Regions from separate parts of the Paenibacillus sp. JT22N1 genome, predicted to be linked through region 1. Evidence: riboswitches for the same ligand, from Rfam matches in the RefSeq annotation. Region 1 holds a riboswitch; each other region holds the start of a gene.
What was found. Region 1 has a riboswitch for cyclic di-AMP ahead of AC58UU_RS34975 (C40 family peptidase). Riboswitches for the same ligand answer to the same signal wherever they lie in the genome.

Region 1 (10,830 bases):
TAAGCGTCCGATAGCAGGCAAAACCGGTACGACCGATACCGATGCGTGGCTGGTTGGCTTCACACCGGAGCTCGCAACTGCCGTATGGGTCGGCTATGACAAAAGTAGGGATATTTCCACGGTTGAATCACATTTGGCTTCTCCGATTTTCGCGGAATTCACAGAACAAACGTTAGAGGCGATACCGCCTAAGTTGTTCCCGATTCCTGAAGGGGTAACAAGTGTCTATATTGATCCGGTGAGCGGCAAGCTGTCCAATGAGGACTGTCCGAACTCACACATGGAGGCTTTCCTGGTTGGCACGGAGCCGACAACGTTCTGCACAGGCAAACCTGCGAAACCAGCTTCGAACGATGATCCAAAGGGAACCCCCAAAGGTCAAAACGGCTCTTGGTGGAATGATATCAAACGCTGGTGGAACGACTAATCCATCTGTTTCCAGAGAACACAAAAAGGCAGAACTAAGCGCGTCTTAGTCTGCCTTTTTGCTGTCCTAGTATATGAGGTAACATACACTAGGGTCTAGTATACTCGGTTCACCCAAACGTAACAATGGATGACACATAATGTTCATAATCTCGATTTATGCGTGTAATCGCTTATGAAAGTGCATCTTTCAATGCTTGATCCGAGCGATTCCACCATTCCTCGTTGTGTGCGATCAGCTGATTTTTGAGCAGCGCCCGCTCCTTGTCATCCAAGCCGTCGAAGATGAATTTACGCTTCATTGCAGCATCCATCTTGTTCACATGCTCGGCTAGAATTTTCCACCCTCTGCGAGCTTCTGTGTCAATCAACATTTCGCAAGCTGTCATACCAGCGTAGTAAGCTCCTTCTTCCGTACGGTCGACTGCCACCCAAACGATCCAAGCTTTACGCCCGTTTGGCACATCTTCTTTGTTTATTGAGAATTTAATGCCTTTTTCGATCTTGCTTTTGGCATGAAGTGTACCTTCGTCCAGGTAGGCTTCATCCCCATCAATAATGACACCAGATACGTTGCTTAGGTCGATTGCTCCGGCACCGAATCCTTTATGATTCACTTTGGAACTTACTATATTTAAGGCCAGCTTCTTTTTATCCGCTTCCATGAGGGCACCTTCCAGTCTTCGTAATGTTAAAATGACGCTTTGCTCTCATTGTAGCTAAAGTCATCCTCCAGAACAAGGGCTGGTTGCAGTTAGAACCCCCGGTCATCAAACCTCATCAGCGTGGGGAACCCTTATTCATCGATTTCAACACCCTTTATACCTTATAAACTCATTAATTAGCTACTTCGTTCCCCTCCTTCTAACAATTCTTTTCCAAGCTCAGAAATATTCCCTAGGTTGTCTACATATACATGCTGTAGATGCTTGTTTAGGCGGGGTGGATATCATGAGTGTTCTATTCAAAAACCGCAAGGTTCAATGGTTCGTTGTCATGCTCCTTGCAGCAGGCACTGTCCTGCTGTCTGAAAATTTGCTCCCATCTGCAAGTAAATGGGCCGTTCCAGTCGTCTCTAAGGATGAAAAGTCTGCTCCGGCGCCGGACATGCAGCCTGCAGATAGCGCCAAGCCATTAGAGAAGCAAGCGCCAACAGCGCTTAGCTATCGTATTGCGGAGTATCACATGAACGTTGCTTATACGCCCGAAACGAGGGAGCTCAATGGGCAGCAAACGTTGACTTGGGAAAATCCGGGAACTGTCCCTGTGCAAGAGCTTTACCTCCATTTGTATCCCAATGCATTTGCCTCAAAGAAAACGACGTTTATGCGTGAATCAGGTGGTAAGCTCCGTGAAGATGAAGCCAAGGCAGACAGTAGCGGCAGTATGAAGTTGCTTTCTGTGAAAACGGTTGACGGAGAGGATCTCAGTATGCGCATGGCGTTCGTGCAGCCCGATGACGGCAACAAGGACGATCACACGCTGCTCAAAATTCCGCTGCCTAAACCGGTAGGAGCCGGAGAGAAAGTCACAATCAAGACGGAATTCCTCGTCAAGCTGCCTGCCGCCTTCGCAAGAATGGGCTATGTGGATGACTTCGTCATGGCCGGACAATGGTTCCCTAAAGTTGCTGCCTATGAACGTATTGGAACAAGAGGACGTACGGAGCCGGGATGGAATCTCCACCAGTACCACGGAAATTCGGAATTTTATGCCGATTTCGGGATGTATGACGTGAAAATTCAAGTGCCGGCGAACTACACCGTAGCAGCTACCGGTTTCCCGGTTAAGCCTGCTGTGACCGACAACGGGATGAAGACGTACCAATTTTATGCGGATGATGTGCATGATTTCGCTTGGTCGGCATCGCCTCATTTCGTTTATGTGGAAGAACCCTACTCGACCGCACAAATACCTGGGGTCAAGATCAAGCTCTATCTCGATCCCAATCATCAGGACTTGAAGGACCGTTATATGTACGCTGCCAAAAAGGCACTTTCCCGCTACAGCCAATGGTACGGATCGTATCCTTATTCGACCCTTTCGATTGTCGTACCTCCCCCAGGAGGCAACGGTGTGGGCGGTATGGAATATCCGACTTTGGTAACGGCGTGGGATGCTAGTGACAAGAAACCAGATCTAGAACTAGAACGTGTCGTAGTTCATGAGATTGGACACCAATTCTTCTATGGACTCGTAGCTAGCAATGAATTCGAAGAAGCTTGGCTGGATGAGGGCTTTACCTCCTATGCAGAGGATAAAGTCATGGAAGCAGAGTACGGGGTGTCCCCTAATTTACCTGTCGAATCAAGCTTTATTACATCTCCACATACCCTCCAGCAGAACTCGTGGGCCTATAAGGGACATGATCAATACGCAGAGAATGTGTACACACGAGGTAAGCTGGTGCTTAAAGCCATTGAGAAGCAGGTTGGCAGCAAAACAATGGACCGCATTATGCGCACTTATTTCCAACGTTGGGAATTTAAACACCCTTCTACGAAGGACTTTCAGAACGTTGTTGAAGAAGTGACCAAAACGAAGTGGGATGATTTCTTTAATCAATACGTATACGGCGCCATGATGATGGATTACGCCGTGGAGAGCATTCGCGTCAAATCCGTGGGCAGCAAAGGGGCAGAGTCCTACGAAAGTGCCGTTCTCATCTCCAAACGAGGCGGCAATTCGCCAGAGGTGCCGATCCAGTTCCATTTCTCTGACGGCACAGTGCTTGATAAAACATGGGATGGTAAAGAAAGCAGTATCGAATTCAAACTAACCCACAAGACTCCTGTAGACTGGGTTCGAATTGATCCTAATTACTCGCTCGTGCTGGAAAATAAACATATTAATAATTTTATGCAAACGCAAGTGGATGCCAAGTGGAAAATCCGTTGGAATCTCGGTCTCATTCAATTCCTGCAAGCCATATTCGGCTGGGTCGCCTGGTAAGCGGCTAAAGCAACACCCAGGTACATGCTTACGAAGTAAGTTTTCCTACTGAAAACTCTTAGATTATGCTTTCGATGCCAGTTTTGCTAAAGCAAAACTCTTAGGAGGGACAACTGTGGCAACTTATATCAAGTCTGGCTTCAGGGCGGCTTTACGGCAACCTTTCGCCACGATCGTCTTGTTCCTGTATCAGATGGGCTGGGGCATCCTGCTGTATAAGCTTGTGCAGGGTGTTCTCGTCCCTCTCATGCACCGCTATCCAGGTGGCGAGCAGCCGAAGCAAGCGCTGCAGTTATTTCTAGCTGAAGGACAGTTCCAACTGGTCAAAACCGATCTTAGCCATTCCTACCTTTGGTGGCTGGCTGCTTTACTTGTTATTCGCATGCTGCTCACCCCAATGTTGAATAGCGGCGTCTACTACTCGCTGACCCATTCCCAGCAAAATGCCGGCTATCGCTTTTTCCGAGGCATCAAGGAGCTCATGCTCCCATTCCTAATCGCGTATGTCGTTCGAATCTCGCTTTCCTTACTGCCGCTCATATGGCTGTTTCCTAAAGCGCAAAAACAATTCGCACATACCACATCGTATGAGCAAGCAGCCCTCCAATTGCTGCCATGGCTTCTCGGCTTGCTCGTCTATGGCTTTCTCTTACATCTTCTTTTTATGTACGTACAGTTCGCGATTGCTGCCAAACTTGGCATTTTGTCCACCGTTATCACTTTCGTTCGCAGTTTGTTTCCTATTATCGGGCTTGCGCTTATCCTCCTGTTCGCCTCGGGACTATTGGCAGGGGTCACAGTCACAGCAACTTACATATGGGCAGGTCTGGTAGCGCTAATCATTTATCAGATCTTCCCGCTTTTCCACATTTTTATCCAAATGTGGGCCATAACTTCCCAATATCAGCTTCTATCTGCCAAAATGGACAGTTAATCACCTATAAATAAGCTGAAATTAGCACATTTTCTCCCCCCCTTTGCAAAAAGGGGCTTTTTTTTGTCTATTTCCCTAACAAACTTGCATATTTTAATTAGAAGACTCATAGAAAGGAGGATTTTAAAAGTTTATGACGAATTAAAAGGTCTAGCATCAAAAAACCAAATATTTCATGCCGAATTCTCCATTTTTTGGAGAAACGGGGGAACCACACCGGGTGAATTGATCTTGCCAGACAGGGATCATAGGGAACCTTCAACCGAACCCTCCAGCTAACCTCGTAGGCACCGGAAGGAGACAAGCAGTTGAAAAAGATTGTTGCTCTTGTTTTTAGCCTTGTTTTGTTTTTGAGTATCGGTTTAGGAAGCGTGTCAGCGGCACAATCCACTTTGGATGAAACAGTTGACGGATTGCTCGGAATTCCGTACAGAACGGCGGGAACGACCACAAAGGGCTTTGATTGCTCTGGTTTCACCTCCTACGTTTTCGACAAATTCGGCATTGATCTTCCTCATAGCTCATCATCTCAAAATAAAGAAGGTTACTGGGTTGACAAAAAAGATCTTCGCAAAGGCGATCTAGTGTTCTTTGACACAAGTGGCGGTAATGGTATTTCTCACGTAGGTATCTATCTTGGAGACGGTGAATTCATTCACTCTGCATCCAATGAAGGTATAGTGAAAAACAAACTTAGCCAATCTTATTACGCGAAGCGGTATGTATCAGCCAGACGAGTTCTGTGGGATGATATCTACAATCAACTAACTGCTGAATCCAAGTAAACTCTGCAAGACTCATGAATAAAGCCCGGAAAAGCCCTGCTCGAAAGAACAGCTGCTTTCAGGGCTTTTATTCTTTTCTGAGGGTTCATTCAAAATGAAATTATTCCTACATCCCAATTCTTCTAACTTGACATCGCATGTTAGCCGTTCTATAATAACGGCATATTGTTTTCTAGGGTTCCGTGGCGTTCATCGCCAGACTGGTCCGAGGGGAAACACGCAGCGAATACGCTGTGGTCACGGAGGGGAAAAAGCCCGGGAGTCATGTCGCTTTAGCGATATAACTTCCAGGCTATTTCCTTTTTTTTTGCGGCAAAATAGTACGTATAACAAATTCAAGAGGAGTGATTCATCATGGCATGGTTATATCTCGTCATTGCAGGTGTATTTGAGGTAGCATGGGCGATCTCATTGAAATTTTCTAATGGTTTTACACGGTTAGTTCCTTCCATCGTCACGATTGCAGGGATGATTGTCAGTTTCTATTTTCTAGCGGTAGCAACGAAAACTCTCCCCATCGGCACAGCATACGCGGCTTGGACTGGAATTGGTGCTGTCGGTGCGATTATAATCGGCACCCTTTTTCTAGATGAACCCATTAGTTTAACAAGGATCTTGTTCATGATTCTGATCCTAGTTGGCGTTCTCGGCCTTAAATTTACTTCTGGGCATTAGAGATTTTGTATAAATCGTTCCCTATCTATGCAAATTAATCCTTACAAGGATGGAGGAGCGTTATGATAAGAATGTTTAGGAGGGAAATTTAACGTGAATACACCTGATGATATCAATCGAAAACAGAATCGTGAAGACGGATTGCTCGTAGAGGGGCTAGAAGTTGACTCCGATGTTAACGAGGATCGCAACCGAGAGCAGCAATTGGACGATTCGTTTCAATATTGGTACCGTAACGTTGGTTACTGGGTGCAGCAAAAGGAAGATATAACACAGGTGCCGAAAGAGAATGTCTTCGATGCCGCCGCTGGGATGGATGCCGAGTAATCACTATAGCCAATACCCTCACCAAAGCTGAATGACTCTAAAATCGAATTTTAGAGTTATGCGTACCAGTTGTGAGAAAGCATAGTTAATCAAACGACAGTCTCTCTAGAATATCATTGGAGGAATGAACGATGTCTGACAATACGAATAACGTTGATGTTAACAAAACGAGTATCTTTAAAAACGGGGTTCAATCCGCAACGAATTATGTACAAAACGCCATTGAAAACGTAACTGGATCCACACAAGACGCAACTCAAAACTTAGTGAATAACGTAATGAAAAGACGACAAAATGAAAGTGAAAATAATAAATAATAATAGGGAATAAAGCTTAGTCAGAAGCAGCCGAAGGGCTTTGACTAAGCTTTTTTTGTTTATTTTAAATCGTGAGTAATTGCTACCAATAGACTATCTATATTATCCATATATGCTTCTAGCAATGTCTGAGATTCCAACATATGAATATGAACCTGAAATGGAATCCCATAGAAAAGCGCTACCAACTGGCTCGAAAAGAGCAATATCTTAGATTCCGACAAGTTCTCTATTTGCGATAGATAGACATGAAATAAGGCTTCTAAAGGAAGAATTTGAATATGAATTCCTTCTATAGAGTTTTGCGAGATAATATAGCGCTCATATTCACTGAGTTCCTTTTTCGTTGGTTCAGCTTTTAATTTAGAATAGTATTGAATGATGGCAATCAGAATTTTCTTAGCATGAGGTATCTCTGCTGCAGTTCTAAAAACTTGACGTATGCCATCTATCCCGAAATAGGTTCCCTTATCTATCTCAACGCTTCTTTGATAACACCATTGCAGTACAAAATAGTCGAGAACTTCCTCTTTGGAAGTAAAGTACCTAAAAAAAGTTACCTTCGAAATACTTACCCGATTACATACATCTTCAATATGGATTTCATCAAAATGATGACTTTCAAGCGAAAGTAAAAACTCATCTAGAATACTTAACATCGTCTGATATTTTTTTCGTTCTCTTAAAGGAAGATTATTATCCATTTGACCACCTTACTTAGAGTTTGGAAACCCGCCTTCAATTTTCCTTTTTCGTTAAATATAATTTCCGCCCCGTTTCCCCAATTGTCTCTAGGAACGATGTAACGTATTGCGGCGAATAACCCGTAGTCATTAAGTCAAACATTTTCATGCCATTGGCCTTATTCTGAATAGCTGGAATGGTCACAAACAACATAGTAAAATACACGATTTGTGAGGCAACAAACCATGCTAATGCTTGAATCCAAGTTGATGTTGCCATAAACCACTTACTTATTTTCGAAAAAATGCTCATTGTTAACTCCCTCCAAATATGTTACTCATTTAACAAATGTAACTTGAGTAACATATTTGGTCAAGGGATATTTTACCTATCATTCTCTATTTCAAGCAACTGTGTAGCTGACATACCAGAAGCTACTTCCAACAAATATTCGCAAATGCTGAGATAAAGGCTTAAAAATATCGTTCAGTTCCTCATATGAGTAGTAGTTTTTGATAATTTCATGCATCGATCCGTCAGCCAGCTCGCGTCTTTTGTAGGTATCCTCGCTATGTTCATTCGTTATCAGCTCTCCGCCTCTTCCGGGTACGTAAACATTATCGGCGATAAAGACACGGGCACCTGTGCCTAGACGTTGGTGGAAACTCTGGAGAAATGACTCGATCCGATTCTTCGGAATATGCGAAAACCAGAAGTTGGCAAGACCAAAGTCGAAGGCACCCGTCACTTCGGAGAGCTGGTACGCATCCCCCTGAACAAATGCTGTATTTGAAGCTGGCCAAGGCTTGGACTTAGCAATTTGCAGCACTTCAGGACGAATATCAACACCAACTATGTGCTTAGCCGTACTCGCAGCAATTTCGGTCCAATACCCGGTCCCACAGGCTACCTCAAGAACGTTGCGACCTTCCACCTGCTTCTTCACCATTTCGCTCAAGAGTCCAAGCTCTTGTTGGAACTCAGCGTCCTCTCGGTGATAAATCCGTTCATACTCTTCCGCTCGGGCACCGTAGTATTCTTGCATTTTCACTTTTTCTTCGTTTAAAAGCTGATGCTTATCCTTCACTTCGTGGAGAATTCGTTGTCTGGCTGCCAATAAATCAGCGAAAATAGCACCACCCTGTGCGGAGTAGTTGGCTAGCAGGCCATGCGTGGCCATCACAATTAACTGTGTCATCGACAGACCCGTTTCGTCGGCCATTTGCTCCAGATCCGACTTTACTTTCTCCGGTAAGTAAACAGAGAGCCTTTTGGTTTTATCATTTTTTTCATCCACGCTAGGTATCCCCCTCATGATTTTCATCATTTTAACATATATTATGTGTTATAGTAACATTTAATTTACGTTTTTATGTCGAGTGAAAATTGGGGCTATTTATTAGAACTCTATCAGCAGCTGGCGTAGCTGCTAGATTGGACATCCAACTCAGCTCATTACGATAATTCACACGGAAAAGGCCGGAGCCCATCCTTAGGATGGAACCCCGACCTTTTTCTTTTGCTTTACATCAATTGACGTTCACTGCCGTAGCGGCGTTTGAGCTGATTCAAGAAAAACTGCAGCGCCAGGAAGAGTCCTGCGAAGCTGGTACCTGCACTCAGAATAATCCATGGATGCAGTCGAATGTACCTTGAGCCATAGGCGATTAGCGATAACCATTCACCCGATGTTGTGATGGCGATGGAATAGCCAGCATCGCTATCACCAATTGTCTCAATGCCGCCAAGCACAATGTTAAATACAGCCAACTGCCCTAACAAGAAGAGCACCTGCATGAATTCGCTGAGGAAGATAAACAACATCTCATTTCTCATACAAGGAACCAAATGTCGCATCGTTCGGTGGAACACAGAACCGCCCATTAAACGAGATGCTTCAATAAATAGTCGTTCATTATAATAACGTGTCCGATCTGCCACCTGATGGGCTAATGGGAATATCCCAATGAATGTGACTAGGCTAACAAAAGTAACTGTGAACAGCAGCTGGTAATGCGGATCCGCCCTCAGCCCCTGATCGAGCCGCAGTCCAAAGTACATGCCTGCTAAAGGCGGGAACAAGAATACAAATGCAGGCATAGAGGAAACGACCCACTGCATGGAGCGAAGAATGCCCCATCCTTTGCCCGTGGTCCCGCTCCAGAATCCCCATGGGAGGGCCAAAACAAAGCGAAATACGGTTAACGCTAGCGCCGTACCCAGTGTATATTTCAACCCATTCAACAATAAGCTCAGCACATCAAAGCCCCTATGATCGGTGCCCAACAAGAAGGTGCTATTGGGCGAGTATGGCGGAATGCTATATCTCGTTTTACCGTCTTCTTGATATTGGATCATATTAATCTTGTCATCAGGTGTAATCCCATGGGGCATCAGCCATGTACCGAATATCATCACAAGCAGGATGAGCACGATGATTGCAATCGAACAGTAGTAAGCAGTTGATGAGCGTTTCATCATCGTCAACCCACCTCCCCTGTCCGAACAATAAACTTCTTGCGCAGCAGTGCGTAGAATACATGAAAAGCCATAGCGACTAGCGCAAGTGCCATACAGATAGCCGATATGGAGGAGACATTCTGTAAGGCTGGGGAGACGATAAAGCCACCCAAACCGGAGATTCCGCAGATAGCTTCCGCAACAGCCATACTGGCCAGTGCCAGTGTGGTCGCTTTGGGTAAGATCGCCAGCAAATCAGCCATTACATTCCGCATAACATGAGAGATGAGCACCTCTCTGCGGGTTAACCCTTTTGCTAGAGCGGTAACGACATAATCCTGTCCAAGTTCGCGTGCGATCGCGATGCGTAGGGTGCCGTAGATGGTGACCGAGGGAATCAGCGCGATCGTGAGAAACGGGATGAGAAACGGCGTCTTATCGCCGACTTGAACAATAAGCAACACAAAGTGCCCCAAATATTTCGTCGCATAAATCGCCCCCAATTGTATAAGAACGATTAAGAAAAAATCAGGCAATCCAACAAGCAAGCCATGCGTACCATCCATCAAGGCACCTAATCGGCGGAACATGGATGCTATCATCGCAAATAGCACACTAAGCACAATCGCCAGCAGTAAACCAGGAATGAAATAAGTGCATGTGCGAAGAAGCATGTTAGGGAGCTCCCCAAGAACAGCAACCTCTTTCCTATTGAAAGGATTGCGGAATTTGCCAAAGTCACCATGAGCGAAACCTTTGATTTGCTCTTTCATCGAATAACCGTAATAACGCCAGGAAATAACGGGATGCTCCAGCGGAACCGTGGTCGCACGAAATATGCCTTTGATCGACATTGTCTTCCCGATATAATCCCACGACTTTCCATAAGGAACAGACATTAAGCCAGCTTTTTCATTTAGCACTTGACTGCCAGGCAACTGCTCACTTATTTTCTGAATGCTCGTATCCGGACCTATTGCGACTCGAATCTGATCCGGCTGCGTAGATAAAAAGGCGTTACGGATATTGCTCAGAAAGAAGATGCACACAAGTGTAAATAACCCAAGCAACAGCCATCGAAATATCGACTTCAACTATCGTCACCTCGTTCTATTATTCACCGTTGGTAGATAACCATTTCCATAGTTTATCACGATTCATTTGGAAGTTCTATCCTATCTTTGGGAATAAAAAGAGGCTGCAGCGAACTAGCCAAAACTAGCTTGCTGCAGCCTGGGATCAAGAGCTGAACTGCGCTTGGTGTAAGCGG
Region 2 (10,830 bases), on a different contig from region 1:
ACTGGTGCATATCTGGAAAGGTGTCGGATTCTTATGCGTAGTTTATTTAGCATCCATCATCAGCATCGACACGGAGTATTACGAGGCAGCGACACTGGATGGCGCTTCAAGATGGTATCAGATTCGCTCGATTACCATTCCTTTGATCATGCCTGTTATTATCATGATGACCTTGCTTGCTATCGGCCGCATTTTTTATTCGGATTTCGGCTTGTTTTATCAAGTGCCAATGGATTCGGGCGCGTTATCCAAAACGACCAGTGTAATTGACACCTACGTGTATAGAGGTCTGATGAACCTCGGAGATATCGGGATGTCATCGGCAGCCGGTCTGTACCAATCGCTTGTCGGATTCGTGTTGGTTATCGTATCTAACTATGCGGTGCGCAAATTCAGCAAAGACAATGCATTATTTTAGAGGGGGAAAGATTCATGGCACAAGATAGTAAAGCGCTGCAGTGGACTACTCATATTGTTCTGATCGCATTATCCGCTGCAAGCCTTCTGCCTTTTTTACTGCTCATCATGTCCTCCATTTCAAGTGAGACAAGCATTATTCAACATGGATACTCTCTGTTTCCACAAGAATTTAGTTCCAAAGCGTACGTGTATTTACTGGATCACTGGCAAGAGTTGGGCCGCGCGTATGGGATTACCGTGTTCATTACGGTAGTGGGCACCACTGCAAGCTTAGCCATCACGTCGATGCTGGCGTATCCGATTTCCCGTCAAGATCTGCCATGGAAGAAATTTTGGGCATTCTTTGTTTTCTTTACACTTTTATTTAATGGGGGCCTTGTCCCAACATACTTGATTTATACGCAGGTTTTACATGTGAAAAATACGATTTGGGCGCTGCTTATTCCTGGACTGCTCATGAACGGATTTAACGTCCTGCTCGTCCGAACCTTCTTCATGACTTCCATTCCGCCAGCGCTTATCGAAGCGGCTAAAATCGATGGGGCGGGTGAAATTAAAACGTTCTACAAAATCGTTCTCCCGCTTTCGCTTCCGATCATGGCGACCATCGGTCTTTTCGAGGCCATCTTGTATTGGAACGATTGGTTTAACGGATTGACTTATGTGACCAACCCGAAGCTGTTTAGCATTCAAAATATTTTGAATCGGCTCATTCAAGATGTCCAATTCTTGAGCAGCAACTCGGACATGGCTTCGGGCGCTGGGGCGAAGGTCGCAGAGCTTCCGAGCACATCGGTAAAAATGGCGATTGCTGTCGTCGGCGTACTTCCGATTCTGGTGGCGTATCCGTTCTTCCAAAAGTACTTCATCAAAGGGATTACAATTGGTTCTGTGAAATAGTGGGAAATATCGGGAGGATACGGCTATGAGAGCAGTCATGATCATGTTCGATTCTTTAAATAAGCATATGCTGCCGAGTTACGGCTGCGACTGGATTCACGCTCCTAACTTTCAACGTCTGTCTGAGCGGACAATGACGTTCGACAAATGCTACGCGGGTAGCTTGCCCTGTATGCCGGCACGGCGCGAGATTCATACAGGACGTTACAACTTTTTGCATCGAAGCTGGGGGCCGCTTGAGCCATATGACGATTCGATGATCGATTTGCTTCGGAAAAGCGGTGTGTATACGCATCTAACGACCGATCATAATCATTACTTCGAGGCTGGAGGAGCTACATATCACACGAGGTACAATTCGTGGGAATTCGCCCGCGGTCAAGAGGGAGATCCGTGGAAAGGAAATGTGGGGGATCCGCATATTCCGGAAAGCTTAAGTGGTCCTAAGCAGGGCGATTTATGGAGACAGGATTGGGTGAACCGACCATATTTGGATAGCGAAGAGAAGATGCCACTAGCGGTAACCGTCAATCGGGGCATTGAATTCATCGAAAGAAACCACGATCAAGACCGCTGGTTTTTGCAAATCGAAGCTTTCGATCCACATGAGCCTTTTTTTACCCAGCAAAAATATAAGGATTTATATCCGCATGATTATCAAGGCAAACATTACGACTGGCCGGATTATTCGAAAGTCACGCAGCAGCCGCAAGAAGTGCAGCATATGAAATACGAATATGCGGCGCTCGTCAGCATGTGCGACGAATATTTGGGCAAAGTGCTGGACGCATTCGATCGGTACGACCTTTGGGAAGATACCCTGTTAATCGTGAATACGGATCATGGATTTTTGCTGGGTGAACATCGCTGGTGGGGGAAAAACATCCAACCGCTCTATAGGGAGATCACGAACCTCCCCCTATTTATTTGGGATCCCAGATACGCTGTGAAAAGCAGGAGAACGGACGCGCTAGTTCAAACGATCGATCTTCCTCCAACGCTGCTCGATTTTTTCGGGGTGGATATTCCTGCCGATATGCAGGGCAGTTCCATCCGCCCGATCATCGAATCGAATCAGACCATTCGTGAAGCGGCTTTATTTGGCATACATGGCGGTCACATTAATTGCACAGATGGAAGATACGTATACATGCGGGGACCAAAGGACATAAACAACGGGCCGCTGTACGAATATACGCTGATGCCGACGCACATGCATACAATGTTCAATCCAAAAGAGTTTGCCGGAATGGAACTCGCCCCTCCTTTTTCGTTCACGAAAGGCTGTTCTGTGATGAGGCTCCTGGCCGCAAACTTTTTGAACCCGTACCTTTATGGTGATTTGTTATTTGATCTTGAAACCGATCCTTCACAGGAGACCGTCATAGCAGATCCGGAAGTGGAGGCGACCATGATCGACCATATCGCCAGGCTGATGCGAGAGCATGATGCACCGGCCGAGCAGTATGAGCGTATCGGCATTCCGAAGGACGGTATAGTGACGGCAGAGGAGCTCGAACGGGAAAAAGAAACGAAGCGGAAGCAAAACGAAGTTGATTTGGGGCTAAAAGAGCGATGGATCGGGAAATCGAAAGAAGCCTTTTTCACCCTGAGCTGCCTGACGCCGAATCCGATGCGATCGATGCTGAAAGCGAAGCTGGCTACGATGGTGCAAAGCAAACCATCGATGGAAGTCAGTGAAGATGACGTTGTCCTGCTTGCGACGAGCTTGTTTGGCAATCACGCGCCGCGGCTTGTCGGTTTTCTGAAAATGCTCTTGGTGTAAGGGATAGCGGAGCGGATAAAACATATAAAGGAGTTTGCCGGATGAAGGATGCAGGACGAAAACCTAACTTTTTGTGGATTACATTGGAGGATACGAGCCCAAGAATGGGCTGCTACGGAGATCCTTTGGCTCGTACACCCCATATAGATTGCTTAGCCCAAGAGGGAACTTTGTATCGGAACGCATTTGCCACGGCGGGAGTATGCGCTCCCAGCCGATCCGCGGTCATTACGGGCATGTATCAAACCGCGATAGGTACGCAACATATGCGAACAGCACATACCAATGTGCACACACCGGAGCTGCCGACACCTTATTTTGCAGTCCCACCCGCTCATGTCAAAACCATTTCCGAAATTATGCGGGCGAACGGATATTATTGCACAAACAATGCGAAAACAGATTATCAGTTTCAGGCGCCTCTAACGGCATGGGATGAAAACAGCAAGGAAGCCCACTTCCGCAAACGGGAAGGCAATCAGCCCTTCTTCGCCGTATTTAATTATGACGCTACGCATGAAAGCGGCATGTGGCCGGCTGAGTCAATGAGGCAATTTGCGCCTAACTACGAAGAGAGACCGCTCACGACTGACCCGGATCAGGTTGTTCTTCCACCCTACTTGCCGAATACTCCAAAATCGCGAGCAGCGCTTGCTAGACATTATGATAATCTAGCCAATGCGGACGAGTATGTAGGTCTTATTCTTCAACAACTTGAGGAAGATGGTTTGACGGACAATACGATCGTCATGTTATGGAGCGACCACGGAGAAGGACTGCCGCGTGCCAAGCGGTGGACGTATGATGCGGGGATCCGCGTGCCGCTTATCGTTAAGTGGCCCGATATGGTGGGAAATGGCCAAGTCAGCGAACAACTAGTTAGTATGATCGACTTGGGACCTACGGTGCTTTCTTTGGCAGGGATACCCGTTCCCCGGCATATCCAAGGTCAGCCGTTCATGGGAGAGCTTGCCGAATCGAGAGATTATGTATTTGCCACACGTGACCGTTATGACGAGTCTTATGATAAGGTTCGTGCTGTAAGAGATACGCAATTCAAATACATTCGTAATGATTATCCCGATCAGCCTTACCTTCAGTGGATCCCGTTTAGTCATTTCCATCCGATATTCCAGGAGCTATGGAAATTACAATTGGCGGGCGAATTAGAAGGCGATAAGCAAGTGCTCATGCAGAATAAGCGTCTTCCGGAGGAATTGTATGACTGTTTAAACGATCCGCATGAATTGAAAAATTTGGCGGACGATCCATCGTATCGGGATGAAAAGATTCGTTTGCGCAAGGAGCTTGACAATTGGTGTGGGAAATTCGACGTTTGGGGTGATGTTCCAGAGGCGCAAATGGTTGCGACCATGTGGCCAAATGGCATTCAACCACAAACGGCTAAGCCGCTCTTCATCCCGATCAACAGCAAGTTGCCGGGTAAGAATGCAGTAAATGAGGGAACCTTCAAAGAACCGACAGCGGTCATGCTTCATTCAGCGACACAGGGTGCTTCCATTGCCTATACGACCGATGAAGATGTGAATCCTCGATGGAAGCTGTACACAGGCCCGATTATCATAACCGCAGGTCATGCGCGTATTCGAGCGATTGCGGTGCGCATCGGCTATAAGGATAGTGAGGTGGCGGAGGCTACTTTTGTTGTTGAATGAGGAAGTGTTTGCTGCAGGAAGTTGTATCATGAGCGAATGCCGATAGACTAATTGACCATACGGAGGAACATTTCACTCAGTTGATAGTTCGTCATCGGTGGGGATTGAGAAATTGGAAACATTATAATGAAATGAAGGGAAGCCTGTTAAATAAGGCTTCTCATATTTGTTTTTGTCGAAATTAAGCTGGGCATTGTCTAGCTTGAGCTTAGGGATATTGTTTGGACGTTTTTGAAGATTGGGCCAGTTACTTTCGGAGGTGGTTATGCTATGCTTCCGATCATTGAGAGGGAGGTTACAGTCAAACGGGCATGGATTCCTGAGAAAGATATAGCCAATCTTATCTCAATCATAGGCTCCGCACCTGGTGACATTGGTGTTAGAGGCTGCATTGGTAGGCATTCATGCTGCAATTATTGGGCTCATTGATGTAGCCGCTTATAATATGGGGAAATCAGCTATTTTTGATAAAACAACCTTGATTACCTCGCTTAGTACTTTAATCATTTTATTGTCTTTTCCGATTCATCCCTTGTACGTAATCCTCGTTGGATTATTTATTGGCAATATCTTGGTAAAAGGCTATGCCAATTACGAGTATATTGCTTTGTTCAGTTAATTACGTTTAAATAAAAGTAAAGGGGCGATCTCCAATAGATACCAATAAACCATCATGCTGCTCGGCAAGTCGGAGCGCTATTCATCAAACTGACGTAAGTCCAGAACGTTTGCTAGATTATACACAGGCTCAAACAAAGTCAAATTGCCAAACAGAAGGTATGATTTATATACCAGGTGGGAAGTTTTTAATGGGGACCGACGATCAAGAAGGATTCCCATCTGATGGCGAGGGGCCTGTCAGAGAAATTTCTGTTAACCCATTTTACATCGATGCTACGACGGTAACGAATGAAGAATTCAAGAGATTTGTTGAGGATACAGGCTTTCAAACAGAAGCTGAAACCTTTGGGTGGTCCTATGTTTTTCATCTTTTTGTTTCTGAAGCAACTACGTTGCAAGTGAAAAATTCGGCCCAACAAACACCATGGTGGTGGGTGGTACATGGTACTGACTGGCTTCACCCCGAAGGCCCTGATTCAGGGATCCAAGATCGGATGGACCATCCGGTCATCCATGTATCCTGGAATGATGCAGTTGCGTATTGCCGATGGGCTGGGAAAAGACTATTAACAGAGGCTGAATGGGAGTTTGCTGCCCGAGGCGGACTGGTGCAGAAGAGATACCCTTGGGGTGATATATTGAAGCCAGACGGACGGCATATGTGCAATATTTGGCAAGGAAAGTTCCCAGAGAAAAATCATGCTAGCGATGGATATGCGGGCACGGCGCCTGCCAGATCTTTTGAACCAAACGGATATGGCCTTTACAATGTAGCTGGTAATGTGTGGGAATGGTGCTCGGATTGGTTTAGCCCTACCTATCATATCAATGGCGCAAAGGATAACCCCATTGGCCCTCCATCTGGAGACAACAGGGTTCTAAGGGGAGGTTCGTACTTGTGCCATGCCTCCTATTGCAATCGATATCGTGTGGCGGCACGGAGTAAGAATACACCTGACAGTTCTGCGGGAAATATAGGTTTCCGTTGTGCTGCTGATGCTTAGTTACACTTTTATGTCGCGAAAGGAGCTTGCCTCATGGCATCTCCTTTTTTTGTTCATTCAAGTAACAGGCAGGATGCACAAATAATAATGACTGTACCTAGGTTTTGCACCAGCATAAAGGATCCTCTCCCCCAATGTCCGACCACTTTCCACTCCACGAACAGAGGCTGCACTTTGAAAGAAATAAAGAATGTCGTCTTATCGTAATGAAAAAAAACAAACGTCTTTATTCCGATGAAATGAACCGGAGCATAGACGCTTGTCATAATCGAATTTTCTAGATAATTGCTGTTTTCCTTAAACAATACCTTGAGCAATCATGGCGTCGGCCACTTTTGTAAAGCCTGCAATATTGGCGCCTACAACAAGGTTGCCCGGATGCCCGTATTCCTCTGCCGCTTGGACAGCGCTTTTGTAAATATTTTTCATAATCGCATGGAGCTTATCGTCTACCTCATGGAATTGCCATGAGTACCTCATGCTGTTTTGAGACATTTCTAGCGCTGATACTGCAACGCCGCCTGCATTCGCTGCCTTGGCCGGTCCAAATAGCACACCTGCCTGCAGGAATACATCAATCGCTTCCAAGGTAGATGGCATATTCGCGCCTTCCCCCACCGCTATTACTCCGTTGCTTACAAGGATCTTCGCCGCATCCTCATTAATCTCGTTCTGTGTTGCGCTAGGAAGCGCAATTTCGCATGGAACGGACCATATGTCGTGACAACCCTCATGATAGGTTGCTGTCGGATGCTCCTTTACATACTCGCTGATTCTCTTTCTCTCAACTTCCTTCAACCGTCGAATCGTGTCTAGGCAGATCCCTTTTTTATCATAGATATAGCCATTGGAGTCGCTGCAAGCAACGACCTTGGCGCCTAATTGTATCGCCTTTTGCATGGAATATATGGCCACGTTGCCGGAGCCGGAAACTACTACGGTGCTGCCCTCGAAGCTAAGGCCCTTGGATTGCAGCATTTCATTCACAAAGTAAACACATCCATACCCAGTCGCTTCGGTACGTCCCAAGCTGCCTCCATAGATGATCCCTTTTCCTGTCAGTACACCAGCCTCGTAAGCACCGCGAATTCTCTTGTACTGACCGAACATGTAACCAATTTCGCGTGCACCTACGCCAATGTCTCCTGCCGGAACGTCGGTATCTTGACCCATATATTTATAGAGCTCTGTCATGAAACTTTGGGTAAAGCGCATGATTTCATTATCGGACTTTCCTTTAGGATCGAAATCGGAGCCGCCTTTACCGCCGCCGATGGGCTGGCCTGTAAGGGAGTTTTTGAACGTTTGTTCAAATCCAAGAAATTTAATAATGCTCGCATTAACGGAGGGATGAAAACGCAATCCACCCTTGTACGGCCCAATCGCACTGTTAAATTGAACACGAAAACCACGATTAACTTGCGTAATCCCTTGGTCATCTACCCATGGCACGCGGAAAGTGATTAAGCGCTCTGGTTCCACGATCCGCTCAAGAATACCTGATTTCATATACTTCGGATGCTTTGAGAGAACCGGGATCAGCGACTCTAAAATCTCCTTCACAGCTTGATGGAACTCATACTCATAAGGATTACGTTTGACTACGGTTTCGTATACGACGTGTACATATTCCCTTGCAACTACCTCATTGTCCACTTGAACAATCACAATCTCATCCACCTTCACAATCAGTTATGTTAAAAATGTCTAATAGTATAGTTTTACCTTATCCTTGGCAATTGAGCAATTAAAATTTACATGTCATGTAAGCTTACTTTGTTGTGTTAATCAAGTGTTCATTTGGTATGAAATAAAATAACATGACATCCATGCTCCGTTACTAGGTACAAGACTGATGACATAAAAAATATAAGTAAATATTACTATTGTTTCTAATTATGTATTGGGGTAAATTGATAAAATAAGAATGAATCATACTACGCTTAATTCTTTAGATTAAAGAAGCGGGGGAACCAAGTTTTCTGGGGTGAGTACACTTTTTAAGTGTTAGGGTTAACTTTCAACCCGAATCCGTCAGCTAACTTCGTCAGCGTAGAAAGAAAATGATAGAAATATTAAAAGGGTCCTTTATATTTTAGGACTATATTCCCTCGCTTCCTTTTTTCGTTCAAGAGAAAAAAGGAGGAATTAGACATGTTTATTAAGAGAGTTACCAAAGAGGTGAAGAAGCTTTTTCAATTGAAAAGATCAAACACTTCTGTACAGCGTCAAGATGAGATTCTTCACTTAAAGCGACGGCTGGAGGAGTTTGACATTCAATTTTCGAATTTGGCGTATCGGCCATCAGGTGTCGAAACACAGGCTTTATTGGAAATAAGCAAAACGGTCGGACAAAACAATGACTTGCTAAACCAACTAAGTTCGGAAAGTGAATTAGCGGTTCAACAATTACTAGCCAATCGCGTCGGCATTTCCCCAAAAATTTGGGAGGAACATCACAAATTTATCGTAACTATGGCTCATATTTTTGGTGGTCCGTATCCTTGTCTCAGAGAGTACATCAGAAGTAGTATTATATGAGCTTCGTTGAAGGTTTCTATATATTTTTCGGTTGGTTGCTACTTCTACCTTCTACATTAAGCCCGTCATAACCAACTTTTTGAATGTATGTTATGGAAGTCCTTCAAAAAACAATACTAAAAAGCAGCCTCTGTGAAGAAGCTGCTTTTTAGTATTGCATTAGTAAGTGGTCTATCACTCTATACAATAATGTTATGTTTTTCCAGCAGTTTCATCAAGGTCTTCGTTGTAAGCCAATATCCCGCGTTTAAAATAATGAAGTTTTTCGTCTGAGGTAGTTTCCATTAAATTGGTGATCAACAGTTCAACACTTTCTTTGTAGTTTTGGCTATTGTACAGAGCCATGGCGAGAAACACTTGAATTGCCCGATTCTCTGGAAATTCTCTCACGCCTCTGCGCAACGTCTCAACTGCTTTTTGGTAGTACCCCCAGTAGCGGTATGTACTCCCCAGACCCATTAGGCATCTTTCTAGGTCAGAACCAGATAGGCCTAACTTAAGAGCCCGCTCATAATGTGGAATAGCCTCACGTCCAAGGCCGGAGTTGTCATGCACTATCCCGGTTTGGTAGTTGATTTCTGCATCATCCGGGTAATCGGATAGCAATTCTAATAACTGCTCGCGAACCTCACTTAAGATCGCTTGATCTTGTTTGGCTCGCCCTTCTTCACGCCGTTCAATTATTTTGCTCAATTCGTTTCTTGTCATATTTTCACCATTCCCAAGTTTGGCAGTCTTTTTTAAATGAGACCATTTTAACATAAAACTGACTCTCATTGCGTTAACGGGAAACAATAGTTCAATTGGTAACGACGAATCATAAGAGGTGACATAATCCTTATCTCTCCTGCCATTTACTCCTTGATAGACCCCACAACCATGCCTTTAACGAAATATTTCTGCAGGAACGGATACACGATGAGAATCGGCAGAGCACCGATGAAGATTTGTGCAGCCTTCACTGTGTTATTTGATATGTTCTCCATTTCCCGTCCAAGTGAAGACAGCTGCGTCGAATCGAGTTGAATCAAGATCGTCTGAAGGAAGGTGGCCAGCGGATAATCTTGAATGTTATTCAAATAGATTAGCCCGTCGAACCAAGAATTCCAGTGACCGACCATTTTGAACAGCGAGAGTGTGGCGATAGACGGTAGGGATAGCGGAATGTAGACAAGCATCAAAATTTTAAACTGCCCCGCACCATCAATTAACGCCGCTTCTTCAAGCGCTTTCGGGATGCTTCGGAAGAAGTTGAGCAGCAGCACGATCAGCCAAACATCGATGGCTCCCGGAAGTATAAGCGCCCAAAGGGAGTTCATCAGCCCGAGCTTTTGGATGACGATATAGGTAGGAACCAACCCCCCGCCAAAGAGCAGGGTCACTACAAAAAACCACGAATACCAAGTGCGACTCCGCATCACAGTCGAGTCCTTCGAGAGCGGGTAGGCGGTCAAAAAAGTAACGATCATCGTAATGAGCGTGCCGATCACCGTCCGTTGCACGGATACCCAAAGCGAATGAAGAAAGTTTTCGTTGGTTAGTGTCTTCTTATATGCATCCAGCGTAAAGTCGATCGGGATCAATCCTACCAGGTTGGCATTCGCCGGCCCACGGCCACTGAAGGAAACCGCGAGCGTATGAATGAGCGGAAGAATGCATAAGAAGGCGATGACAGCCAAGAACACATAGTTGCAAATGTTGAAAATCCGGTATGGCAGAGTTTTATGGTACAAGTCGAAGCCCCCCTTTAGAAGATTCGGTAATTAGCCATCTTAAGTGCAAGCCGATAGACCGATAGAATCAGAATACAGCTCACAATGGATTTGAATAGTCCGATCGCCGTAGCAAAGCTTAACTTCTGGCTAAGTATACCGACCCGATA
Region 3 (10,830 bases), on a different contig from region 1:
CGTGTTTTCAAAGATGATCACATTGTGGATTCGAATGCGGTTGTATTGCGTTTCAGTGAAAAAACAGTTGTCGTACAAACTCGTGTTAGTGATTTGACGTATTATGATCGAGAGGCTTGTGAATTTTTTGAAATGAAAAAACGATAGCTGCTGCAGCTATCGCTTAGTTTAATGTATAGGAAGTTAGTAGAACGAAGCGGTAGCCCGCTTTTTGAAGCTCGGGAATAGCTTTCATGATACCTTCTGCCGTATCTTTCTCCGGGTGATTCATATGAGCTAGTACAATAGAACCGCTTCGGGCTTTTAACAGTGCTTTGTATACCTGCTCCGTGTTATAAGTCGCTCCAGCGTCGCCGAGTACATTGTAACCAGCCAACTGAAAGCCCAAATCATGAACAACTCCTGCTGCAATATCATCATAATAGACTGTGCCCGAACGAAAAAATAAAGGACGCCGTCCAGTCAGCTTCTCGATCTGGTCAGCATTGTCTTTCACTTCATGAATAACATCGCTCACATTCTTGGTTCCCGTGATGCCATACGCCAACTTGCCATTTACGGACAAGGGCCGATGCTCGGTCCCATGATTTTCAATCTCAAACAGCGGGTTTGCGGCTAATTTGGCAAATATGTCCTTATTGGCCGTTATCCATCTCGCATTGATAAATAAGGTAGCCGGGATGTTCTCCTTGATCAAATAGTCGATCAGCTTCTCATCGTACCCACTGCCCTCCTTCCCACCGCATGCGTCAAAAGTCAGCGCAATCACTTGATCCTTCGTAGTAAGATGTGTCCGAACACCTGGAACATTTTCGCCCCATTTCTTTGGTTTAGCGTTTCCGTAACGCTCGATCAAGGTCTTTTCTAAAGACGAAAAATTCGGACTAGGCGATGAACTTGGGTCACTTGGAGCCGCCGATGGAATCGAAGATGTATCCAGTGCTGTTGGTGTTGAGGTCGGTGTTTCTATTGATGTTGCAATTGGTGGTGGTATTGTTGCCACTGCCGGTGTACCACTTCCTACAGCAGTCCCTTGAGCTGCCTCTCTATTGCTAATTTCGCAGGATGACAACGCTACCATTACGAGAAGAAAGAAAAGGAGGCACACTGTGCGCTCCCTCATTTGTGCTTACGCCAATCCAGACTGCTTTTAGACAGCAGATGTCCAAAATCATTCTCTAACCGTTTTTCTTCTGCTTTGCGAGCAGCTTCCGCCTTCGCTCTCTCTGCATCTTTCTTCGCTTGTTCCTCTGCTTTCATGGCATCAGCCTGCGCTTTGAGTCCCTCAAGTATTTCCGGGCGCAGTAAATCCTTAAGTGTTGCAGGTTTATCTTGCACGCTGGTAACAGCAGGAGTAGACGACCATTTTTTCTTAGCCATAACGGGTTCACCTCTGTTCAGTTTCTCCCTATTATTGTACACTTCTACTCGTGCAAATGATACGGTACCGTCGCCACAACGATATCTTTATCTGCTTGCAGCTTCGAACGAATACGTGCAGCAGACTGGTTATGGAGCAGTCGATGCCACCATTTTTTCGGCATAAATTGCGGTAAAATGACCATAATGTTTTGTTTTTCCGAAACATGCGCGTCAATTCTCTCAATAAATTCAGCCAGCGGCTTCAGTATCGTCCGATAACGTGATTTAAAAATAACCAATCGAACGCCCGGATCCCACTTCTCCCACTTCTCCTGCATCAATTCTTCATCTTCATCTGAGAACGATACGTAGAAAGCAATAACGTTTGGCGACAACGATTTCGCATAGTTCAAGGACTGTGCCACAACCCGATGAATACCCGCCACAGGGACAATAATCAAAGGCTCCTTCGTGCAAACCCGATCAATCGTTATATCAATACGTAATTGTTTCGCTACATCATCGTAGTGATGACTAATTTTCGTAATTAACCAAAGCAGCAACGGGGTTATAATAATAACAATCCATGCACCTTCGGTAAATTTAGTTATAGAAAATATGAGTAAAACAGCAAGAGAAACGATCCCGCCTAAACCATTGATGAGCAGCTTTCCGATCCAACCTTTTACTCGCTCTCTCAACCATTTACGAACCAAGCCGCCTTGCGCAAGTGTAAAAGATAAAAACACGCCTATCGCATATAGAGGAATGAGTGCATCGGTCTTACCTTTGAATCCAATCAAAAGAATACTGGCAAGCACACCAAGTGTGATAATACCATAGTGAAACGAAAGTCGGTCTCCTCGGAATGAGAACATACGCGGGAAGTTTTTATCCTGTGCCATGATGGATGCTAAGATTGGAAACCCGTTGAAGCTAGTATTAGCAGCCAAAACCAGAATGAGCATGGTACCAATTTGAGTTGCGTAATACATCGTCCCACGACCAAATGCCTGCTCTGTCACCATCGATAATACGGATGTATGACCATTAGGATCAGGTACAATTCCGTAACCCAAAGCCAACAGCGTTACGCCTCCAAACACGATAGCCAAAAGTGTCCCTAAGGATACTAACGTACGCTTCGCGTTTTTCACAGATGGTGAGCGGAAATGCGGCACGGCATCGGAGATGGCCTCGATCCCTGTCACAGCTGAACACCCGGAGGAAAATGCTTTTAAAAGGACGAATAACGTTAATGAACTCGTCATTGAACTCGGAGCAAACGCTATGGGATGCGTATTAATAGATCCCGTCAGCATATCGTATGTGCCTTTGCCCACTAGCAGTAAAATACAAAGAATAAAAAAGTACGTTGGAATAGCGAAAATCGTACCTGATTCCGAAGTTCCTCGCAAATTAAGCCAAACCATGATCCACACGAGAACTAAAGTAATCGGAACAATATACGGCACCGCCGATGGAAAAGCTGACGTAATCGCTTGCACGCCGGCAGAGATCGAAACAGCAACGGTAAGTGTATAGTCAATAAGCAGCGAAACCCCAGTCAGCCTTCCCCACACCATACCTAGATTTTCTTTGGAAACCATATAGGCTCCGCCACCTTGCGGGTAGGCCTCAATCACTTGTCTATAGCTCAAAACTAGCAGCATAATCAGAGCAATAATGGATATCGCAATGGGCAAAGAGAACGCAAAAGCGGCAATCCCAACGGTCGCGAGTTCCAAAAGAATCTGCTCAGTCCCATAGGAAACCGATGATAAGGCATCCGAGGATAGGATCGGCAGCCCCTTCCAAACCGGCAATTTTTCCGATTCCATTTCGCTAGATTTAAGCGGTTTTCCAAACATAATTTTTTTCAATGAGTCGCTTGTCATTCGTGATAGTTCCTCCAATTAAACCTAATATCTGACGTAAACTTGCGTTTTAGGACGCAAAAAAACACAAGGATAGACCTTGTGTTTATACACATGTTCTCCTTCCCACGGTCGCTTACGAGGTTAGCTGTCGGGTTCGGGCCGCGAGAATCTGCCCTAAATGGTGCCAAACGTAAGCACCTTTACTCACCCCATGAAACTTGTGGTTCCCCCGCTTTTCTAATAAGAAAATTAAGCGAAATATTCAACTGTAACGTACGAGTTGAATACTACTCTCTTCTTGCGGCATAGTAAAGGATTGAAAAAACTTAAAAATATAACTCCAACCTCTACATTCACTCAATAATTCGCTTACAATCATACGATTCATTGATTTGCTTCCATTCTCTTATTCCATCGTGGTTTTTTAAACATTTCTTAATGAGTTGAGTAATTAATGAAGCAAAGTAAAGGAAATTATTGGATTTTGATGATAACTCCTATGCAAACGAGGATCTGTGTAATGGACCCATCAGCTGAGAACAAGCTAGTCATTCTCAAATGGACAACAAAATAGACGGCTTACGCCGTCCTTGGTTGAAAGTGTTTATACAGGTTGATGCAATTGTTGTACACAGTACAACTTGCCTCTCTAATTCTCCAATTTATTTGAATCATCCTTTTTGTCTGAACCAAGAATCACATAAGCAACGCTAAATAAAACGGTTATGCCAAAAATCTGAAGCCATGCCTTTACCGCATTTATTTTCACATTATAACTTATACTCGAATACACACCCTGTGATGGTTGAAAGGAAACATCCAACCTGGATACCCAGATCGATTGATAACCTTGTTTTTCAGGAAAAGGAAACGGGCTATTCGATAATAGGTAATAATCAACAGGAACGGCAAGAAAGCAAAAAATGATGATAACGATAGCATAAACAGCCAGAAGCTTCTTACGGCGAGAGGTAATCTCCAAATTTACATCTTCTTTCATTTTGGATTTTTAAAGCTCTTCAACGACAATACCTTGGGCGAACTGGTCACTTAGGGATGACTCCATAATTAGTACCTGGTACTAACCCACCCAAGTATAATCCATAATTTGGAAAACATCAATGTAAATCGTAACTACCACAGCAGTCCCTTTTCCTAGTCTTGGTACAAGGAATAAATTTCCGTTTTCCAAGGAAACCTACTCTCAGGTGATATAACATGAATCTGACAGAAACAACGGATATGGCCAGACTTAAACTTCAATTCGAATCAAATAGCGATTTTGTGATGGAACGAAAACAACTTTTGGGTCAGGAAGTTGTATTTTGTTATTTTCGCCCATTTGTTAACCTTGCACAAACGAATCAATTATTATCTTGGATGGAGTCCAGTCCAATCAGTGATTGGCTTCAGCAAATAAGCCTATTGAATGGCCAATTAAACGCTTCTTACGACATGCAGATGAGCAGCTTAATGAAAGGTAATTTAGTTATTTATTTACTCGATAACCCAATAAGAAATTTTGTTATCGAGCCCGTTCCGTCAACGATTAGGAGAACGCTAAATGTTCCACAAAATGAAAATGCGATTGAGTCTTCCTTTGGAGCATTTAACGAGGATTTGGACACCAATATGGCGCTGATCCGCGATGAGCTAAGATCCCCTACACTAACCATGAATACCATGATGATGGGGACAAAACAGCCCAAAAGAACCACGTTAGCTTATTTATCCGACTCTGTTAATCGTAAACTGCTTTCTTCCTTAATGAAGAAGCTCGAGGCAAATAAAGCAAAGGAATTTAAACATTTGCAAGAAATCATCAAGGTATTGGGAGAAGGGAATTTCAGCCTTATTTCCCCTTGTCTAACTTCTGAGCGGCCGGCAGAAGCAGCAGACCATTTGAAAAATGGCCGTGTTATCCTGTTTATCGAAGGACTTCCGTACGCTTTTGTTATGCCAGTTATTATTACAGATCTCTGGTGCTTGAACTCCGATCGCAACTTCCCCAAGATTACAATGATTACCATTCGGATGCTTCGGTTTATCGGCATGTTTATCGCTTTAGTCTTACCTGCTCTATATGTATCTTTGGTCTCTGTGAATCCAGAGGTATTGAGAATCCAGTTAGCCTTGTCAGTTGCCCAGAGCCGTGAAGGGGTACCCTATCCGGCCTTTTTGGAAGTCATTTTTATGTTAATTGTTCTAGAGATGCTCATTGAAGCGAGTATTCGTCTTCCCAAAAGTATAGGTCCCTCGATAACAACAGTAGGTGGAATTATTCTCGGGCAAGCCGTTGTAAGCGCAAAATTGGTAAGTAATCTATTCATTATTGTTTTGGCAGCTTCCGCTTTGGCGAATTTTACATTGAACGGGGTACAAAATGCCCTGTTTATTCGAATATCAAAATATGTTTTGATCGTGCTTAGTGCTATTTTTGGTGTTCTTGGTACGATTGGTGGAATCATTTGGCTGTCCATCTATATGGCCTCTATCGCGACATTTGAAGTCGCCTACGTCAATGTAAATGTAAAGGAAGGTCCCCAGGATGGTTAATAAAATATCAGTCTATCTAACCTTCATCACTGTACATTTCGGGCTGATATTCTTCGTATATCCGGAGAAAATATTTGAATCGACAAGCAAAGGTCATTGGGAAGCAATACTATTAGGCTGCCTATTTGAAGTAGCTATGATGTGGATCTATCTAAGGGGCCTTTCAACTTTCCCTAACATGACGATCGTTCAGATTTGTAAACAAGTATTGGGTCCTTGGCTGTCAAGAATCCTCCTAATCCCAATCATGTTATATTTTCTTGCAACTCTAGTATTAATTTCTAGGGTATATTCGGAAATGATGACCATCGTTTTTTTACCTAAAACGCCGATCTCGGCTTTACTCTGTTTTATCTTCTTGGGCTTGTTTGCAGCCTGGTGTGGTATCAAGACTGTACTAAGAACGAGTGTCATTATCTCGGTTTTGTTCATACCTTGGATTTTTGCAGCACTCAGCAGCTCCGTGATAAATTTCGATATCCGTAATGCATCCCCAATTTGGAACACTAACTTTGATTTTTTGAAGCATCCTGCTTATTATTCAAGTTTTTTCGCTTTTTCCGGGTTTTTATTTTTGGGTATGATTCACCCTTTTTTTCGAAATGTCGCGCGCAGTCGAAAGGTATTCATCCTTTTGATTGCTGGCTTGTTTCCTTTATATTTGGCATCCGTTTATATACCCCTTCTCATTTTCGGACAAGAGACTGTCATTCAACTCCAATTCCCTCTTCACACAGGGATGGATACGATCGATATGAGCTGGTCCATATTAGAGAGAATGACGCTGTTTTACACAACTTCTACGATTGCTTTTTTAATTGTTTATAGTTCGGTTTTAATTTGGATCATAGCTGAGATGATTCGGAGCATCGTAGTTCCCTTATCCAATAAGTGGTTGAGTGTAATTATTACAATCATTGCCTACTTTCTTAGTTCTCTGGTTCCAGGGTGGTCTGAGACAGAACACCTCATTTGGCTGGATACTGGGCTCCGAGCTTATAGTATCTTTGTCTTTCCAGTCGTAATTGGGATTATTGGCGCACTGCAAAGGAGGCGAGTTAATCAAGGATGACATACATATTTCGTTCAGTCTTAATACTCCTAACGATATTCCTGTTATCGGGCTGTTGGGACAATAAGGATATTAATAAAAGGATACTTCCTGTAGCGATGGCTATTAGTCAAACAGACGCAAAAACGTATAAAGTGGGGCTTCGAGTGCCTCAACCTAATTCCTCTAATATGACGCCACGAATATTAACGGGGGAAGCCTCAACGATCAGTGAAGCCTTGGATCGGATGCGTGGAAATGTAGAAAGCAGTATTGATTTACTGCATCTCAAACTTCTGATGATTGATGAAAGAACCGCTAAGCTTGGTATAAAAGAAGTGCTTGAATATGCCATTAGGTCTCATGACATTGCACCTAAAGCGCTGGTTTCTGTGTTTAGAGGTGATTTAATTGAAATGTTAAACAAAAAAGAGCAAGGCGGAGCGGAAGGAGGCACTGCAAGCTATGATTTTTTCAACAAGCTGGCTGGCTGGACCCCCAATACTTCTATTGTGTATTTATGGGAAGCATTTCGAGGGAGCTTTTCACATACGGAAGATTATGCGCTTCCTATCATTAAACCTGGAGAGCGTACAATGTTTAAGTTAGATGGTTCCGCCATCATGAGTCGGGGAGTTATGGTTGGAACGATTTCTTCAGATGATACGCTCATATACAACATTATGAAAGGTGATTTTCAGGGGGCTAATGTAGAAGTAATGGAGCATGCCAGCGTTCTCCTAGTCGACGTGGATTATAAGCACCGTCATCATTGGGATGGCCATACACCGCAAGTGAAAACGGATATGAAGGTCATTGGCATGCTTCTGGAGACGAAGGGCAACCCCAGTAAAGAACAGATTAAGGATGAACTCAAAAACTTGTTGAGCAAGCGGGCTAACGCTATGATTTCCAAACTGCAGGAAAATCAGTCCGATTTGTTTGGTTACGGACAATATTTCCGTAATGATCTTTCTCGTGATCAATTAAAGGAATGGAGAAAAACCTGGTATCCACGGCTGAAAGTGACATTAAATGTGAAAGTGAATATTAGAAATAGTGGGAATTTGAAATTTAATACGATTGATTCGTGAGCATAAGGGCAAAAACGACTGAAAAACACAGCTTCCAAGCTGTATTTTTTCAGTCTATTTCCATTTCTATGAACGCTTCAAACCTAACTTTTCAACATCTACCAGCCATTTTTCACGCTGCTTATCCGTTGAAGACTTAACGGGACTTATTTCTGTAATCTTGACGGGATTGACTCCACAAAATTGTAAGGTCCCACGTTTCATGACATGATGCCCTGCTTGTTTATACACCCATCGATAGTACCATGCAGGTGTGTCCATGGTTACTATGAGACGGGCAGATTTCCCACTCAATAATTTGTCCCAGAACATGGAATTCGGACGATTCCGATAGGCGAAACCAGGTAGAAATACACGATCGATGAACCCCTTTAGGATCGCTGGGACTGTCCCCCACCAGATCGGATATACGAACACCAGGTGATCCGCCCAGCGAATCGTCTCTTGAGCCGCAAGCAAATCCTCTTCTAACTCCAGCCGTTGATGGTAGCCATATTTCAAATTCGGTTCAAAAGACAAAGAGCCTATATGAATGCTCCGTACCTCCGAGCCGCTAGCGATTGCCCCTTTCTTGTAGGCCTCCGATAACGCGGTGCAATAGCTCTTGGCAAAGGGATGTCCGTTAATAATGGCTATGTTTGGTTGCATGTTCCTGCCTCCTCGTGACTCTGTTTATTCATCTTTCATCACTGTGCGTGTTAAGATAAAGTAAGAATAAGCCATTTGGAACTAGAAAAGTATGATCAAACATGCCAAAATCTTATTCTTATGTGCAGAAAGGAGGCCTCGGGAGTTGTTACCAAACTACACAGGGTTATCAGTATCCCTTGTTTATCCGATTATTAAAACGATTGTGTTCAAGGGACATAACAAAGACGAGTTTTTCAAAAGAGCAAATATGGATGAGTCCATTCTTCAAGACACCGAGGCTCGGTTGTCGGAGGAGGATTTCGAACGTATGACGGAATTGGCCGCTCTTATTACTTCGGATGACATGTTCGGATTACATCAGGGACAAAACATAGAGGTTTCTGATTTGGGGATTCTAGGATATGTGATGCTTCACTCAAAAACTATCGGTCAAGGCCTAGCTGCTTTTCAAAAATATAATATGATCGTATGTGATGGATACAACATCAATTGGCAAATAGAAGAGAATGACGTTATCATCGGGTTGTCCTACAATCGTCCTCACAAACAGCCGGCCCGACACTGCATAGAGGATATGGCTAGTTCTTTGTATCATTTGATGATAAGGCTAAGCTGCAGAAATATTTCTTTAAAAGAGGTGCATTTCACTCATGCTCTCTCCACGGAGATTGACAAATATACATCGGTACTTGGGATCACGCCGCAGTTTGGTAAGGATTCGAATGCAATTCGTATAAGCAAGGACATCCTGGAATACCCGATTTTATTAGCGGACTCAAAGCTATTGGGGACTTTCGAGGCCATCGCGGAGGAAACCAGATACAGACTCATGGAAGGTCGAACATTCTCCGACCAATTATACAATTGGATCATGAAGGACATGCCGATGCCTTTTCCAAGTTTAAAAGAGACATCAATGGCTTTTAAAATGAGTGTTAGAAGCATTCAGGCAAGGTTAAAGCAGGAAAATACAACCTATCAAGATATCATGAATCGGGCTCGAAGAGAGCTTGCTGTTGGTTATTTGGCTAAACCGGAATATAAAATAGGAGAGGTCGCTTACCTTCTTCACTTTTCAGAGCCAAGTGCCTTCCAAAGTGCTTTTAAGAAGTGGACTGGAGTAACACCAAGGCAGTATAGGATGGATTTATTGAACCAGGGGATTGCAAAGGGAAGCTAGAAAGATGAGGCAGCATAAGCGCTGGCTTTACTGAATATGGATGAGATTTTTAAGCCCTCGAAGTACTCGATTGGGCTTTTTTTTATTATACGGTGTTAACGTCTTTCTGATTATCATCGTTCTCTGTTCCGCCATTTACATTGGCATTCTTCAAAAATTCGATATGGCTAAATCCCCACCCGCACATATTGGCTAAAACCGAACTTAACGTTCTTCCGTGATCGGACAAAAAGTATTCAACCTTAGGCGGAACTTCTTGATACACACGGCGTACAACGAGTCCATCCCGCTCCATCTCACGAAGTTGATTAGTGAGCATACCTTGCGTGACACCCGGAAGATGACGTCTCAGCTCCCCGAAGCGCTTGGTGCCTTCATTCAGTAAAATAAATAAAATGAGCGGCTTCCATTTCCCTCCAATCACCTGCAGAGTAGCCAATATCCCTTGCGTCGTTATGAAATCGCGATTTTCTTCCCGCATGTCCCCAACTCCCGATCACATGATTGTTACCTTCATAGTTGTTACTTTATCAAAGTATTCGGAAATAAAATAGTACGATGTTTTATCGTACTTAGTACGATTTTTAGTACTATATGCCGGAATCAAGTGCCACCGATGGTACGTTTTAGCTGACATAGTATGAATAAAATGCGTACTTTGCAAAAATGAAGTTCTCCACAATAATGAGGATGTAACTCGCGAAGCTACGAAAAATAGAGAGGATGTTTACTTTGAAAATAATGGTTATTATCGCTCATCCCCAGCTGAATCACTCCCGTGCCAATCAGACTTGGACACATGAGCTGAAGAAACACGCCAACATTGATGTCCGAGATCTTTATCAAGAGTACCCAGATTGGAAAATCGATAGAGAGAGGGAACAACAATTGCTGCTCCAATATGACCGGATCGTATTCCAGTTCCCCTTTTATTGGTATAGCTCCCCTCCTCTTTTAAAAAAATGGTTCGATGATGTTTTAACGTATGGCTGGGCTTTCGGACCCGGAGGTGATCATTTGAAAGGCAAAGAGTTCATTGTTGCAACGACAACTGGG

Region 2: linked by a shared signal. The riboswitch ahead of AC58UU_RS23110 (hypothetical protein) and the one ahead of AC58UU_RS34975 (C40 family peptidase) in region 1 are both predicted to bind cyclic di-AMP.
Region 3: linked by a shared signal. The riboswitch ahead of AC58UU_RS29255 (APC family permease) and the one ahead of AC58UU_RS34975 (C40 family peptidase) in region 1 are both predicted to bind cyclic di-AMP.

The regions. Positions count from the first base shown of each region.
Region 1 covers NZ_JCAUAW010000029.1:23,102-33,931, forward strand. The annotation lists gene AC58UU_RS34955 (transglycosylase domain-containing protein) at 1-427, shown strand, start outside; gene AC58UU_RS34960 (YwhD family protein) at 600-1,091, opposite strand; gene AC58UU_RS34965 (M1 family metallopeptidase) at 1,378-3,378, shown strand; gene AC58UU_RS34970 (hypothetical protein) at 3,494-4,312, shown strand; cyclic di-AMP (ydaO/yuaA leader) riboswitch at 4,479-4,617, shown strand; gene AC58UU_RS34975 (C40 family peptidase) at 4,621-5,097, shown strand; guanidine-I (ykkC/yxkD leader) riboswitch at 5,259-5,361, shown strand; gene sugE (quaternary ammonium compound efflux SMR transporter SugE) at 5,452-5,772, shown strand; gene AC58UU_RS34985 (hypothetical protein) at 5,866-6,099, shown strand; gene AC58UU_RS34990 (hypothetical protein) at 6,231-6,416, shown strand; gene AC58UU_RS34995 (TetR/AcrR family transcriptional regulator) at 6,476-7,120, opposite strand; gene AC58UU_RS35000 (hypothetical protein) at 7,155-7,412, opposite strand; gene AC58UU_RS35005 (methyltransferase domain-containing protein) at 7,504-8,397, opposite strand; gene AC58UU_RS35010 (hypothetical protein) at 8,625-9,581, opposite strand; gene AC58UU_RS35015 (ABC transporter permease subunit) at 9,584-10,654, opposite strand; gene AC58UU_RS35020 (ABC transporter ATP-binding protein) at 10,800-10,830, opposite strand, start outside.
Region 2 covers NZ_JCAUAW010000012.1:144,368-155,197, reverse strand. The annotation lists gene AC58UU_RS23150 (ABC transporter permease) at 1-418, shown strand, start outside; gene AC58UU_RS23145 (carbohydrate ABC transporter permease) at 433-1,320, shown strand; gene AC58UU_RS23140 (sulfatase) at 1,346-3,106, shown strand; gene AC58UU_RS23135 (sulfatase family protein) at 3,148-4,782, shown strand; partial or broken gene AC58UU_RS23130 (chromate transporter) at 5,053-5,401, shown strand; gene AC58UU_RS23125 (formylglycine-generating enzyme family protein) at 5,436-6,407, shown strand; gene AC58UU_RS23120 (hypothetical protein) at 6,461-6,712, opposite strand; gene gdhA (NADP-specific glutamate dehydrogenase) at 6,705-8,075, opposite strand; cyclic di-AMP (ydaO/yuaA leader) riboswitch at 8,338-8,474, shown strand; gene AC58UU_RS23110 (hypothetical protein) at 8,562-8,948, shown strand; gene AC58UU_RS23105 (tetratricopeptide repeat protein) at 9,141-9,710, opposite strand; gene AC58UU_RS23100 (carbohydrate ABC transporter permease) at 9,803-10,681, opposite strand; gene AC58UU_RS23095 (ABC transporter permease) at 10,696-10,830, opposite strand, start outside.
Region 3 covers NZ_JCAUAW010000018.1:21,657-32,486, reverse strand. The annotation lists gene AC58UU_RS29270 (hypothetical protein) at 1-147, shown strand, start outside; gene AC58UU_RS29265 (polysaccharide deacetylase family protein) at 164-1,081, opposite strand; gene AC58UU_RS29260 (YqkE family protein) at 1,120-1,380, opposite strand; gene AC58UU_RS29255 (APC family permease) at 1,425-3,260, opposite strand; cyclic di-AMP (ydaO/yuaA leader) riboswitch at 3,358-3,508, opposite strand; gene AC58UU_RS29250 (hypothetical protein) at 3,892-4,242, opposite strand; gene AC58UU_RS29245 (spore germination protein) at 4,461-5,798, shown strand; gene AC58UU_RS29240 (GerAB/ArcD/ProY family transporter) at 5,791-6,870, shown strand; gene AC58UU_RS29235 (Ger(x)C family spore germination protein) at 6,867-7,943, shown strand; gene AC58UU_RS29230 (NAD(P)H-dependent oxidoreductase) at 8,010-8,591, opposite strand; gene AC58UU_RS29225 (AraC family transcriptional regulator) at 8,737-9,774, shown strand; gene AC58UU_RS29220 (winged helix-turn-helix transcriptional regulator) at 9,860-10,255, opposite strand; gene AC58UU_RS29215 (NAD(P)H-dependent oxidoreductase) at 10,507-10,830, shown strand, end outside.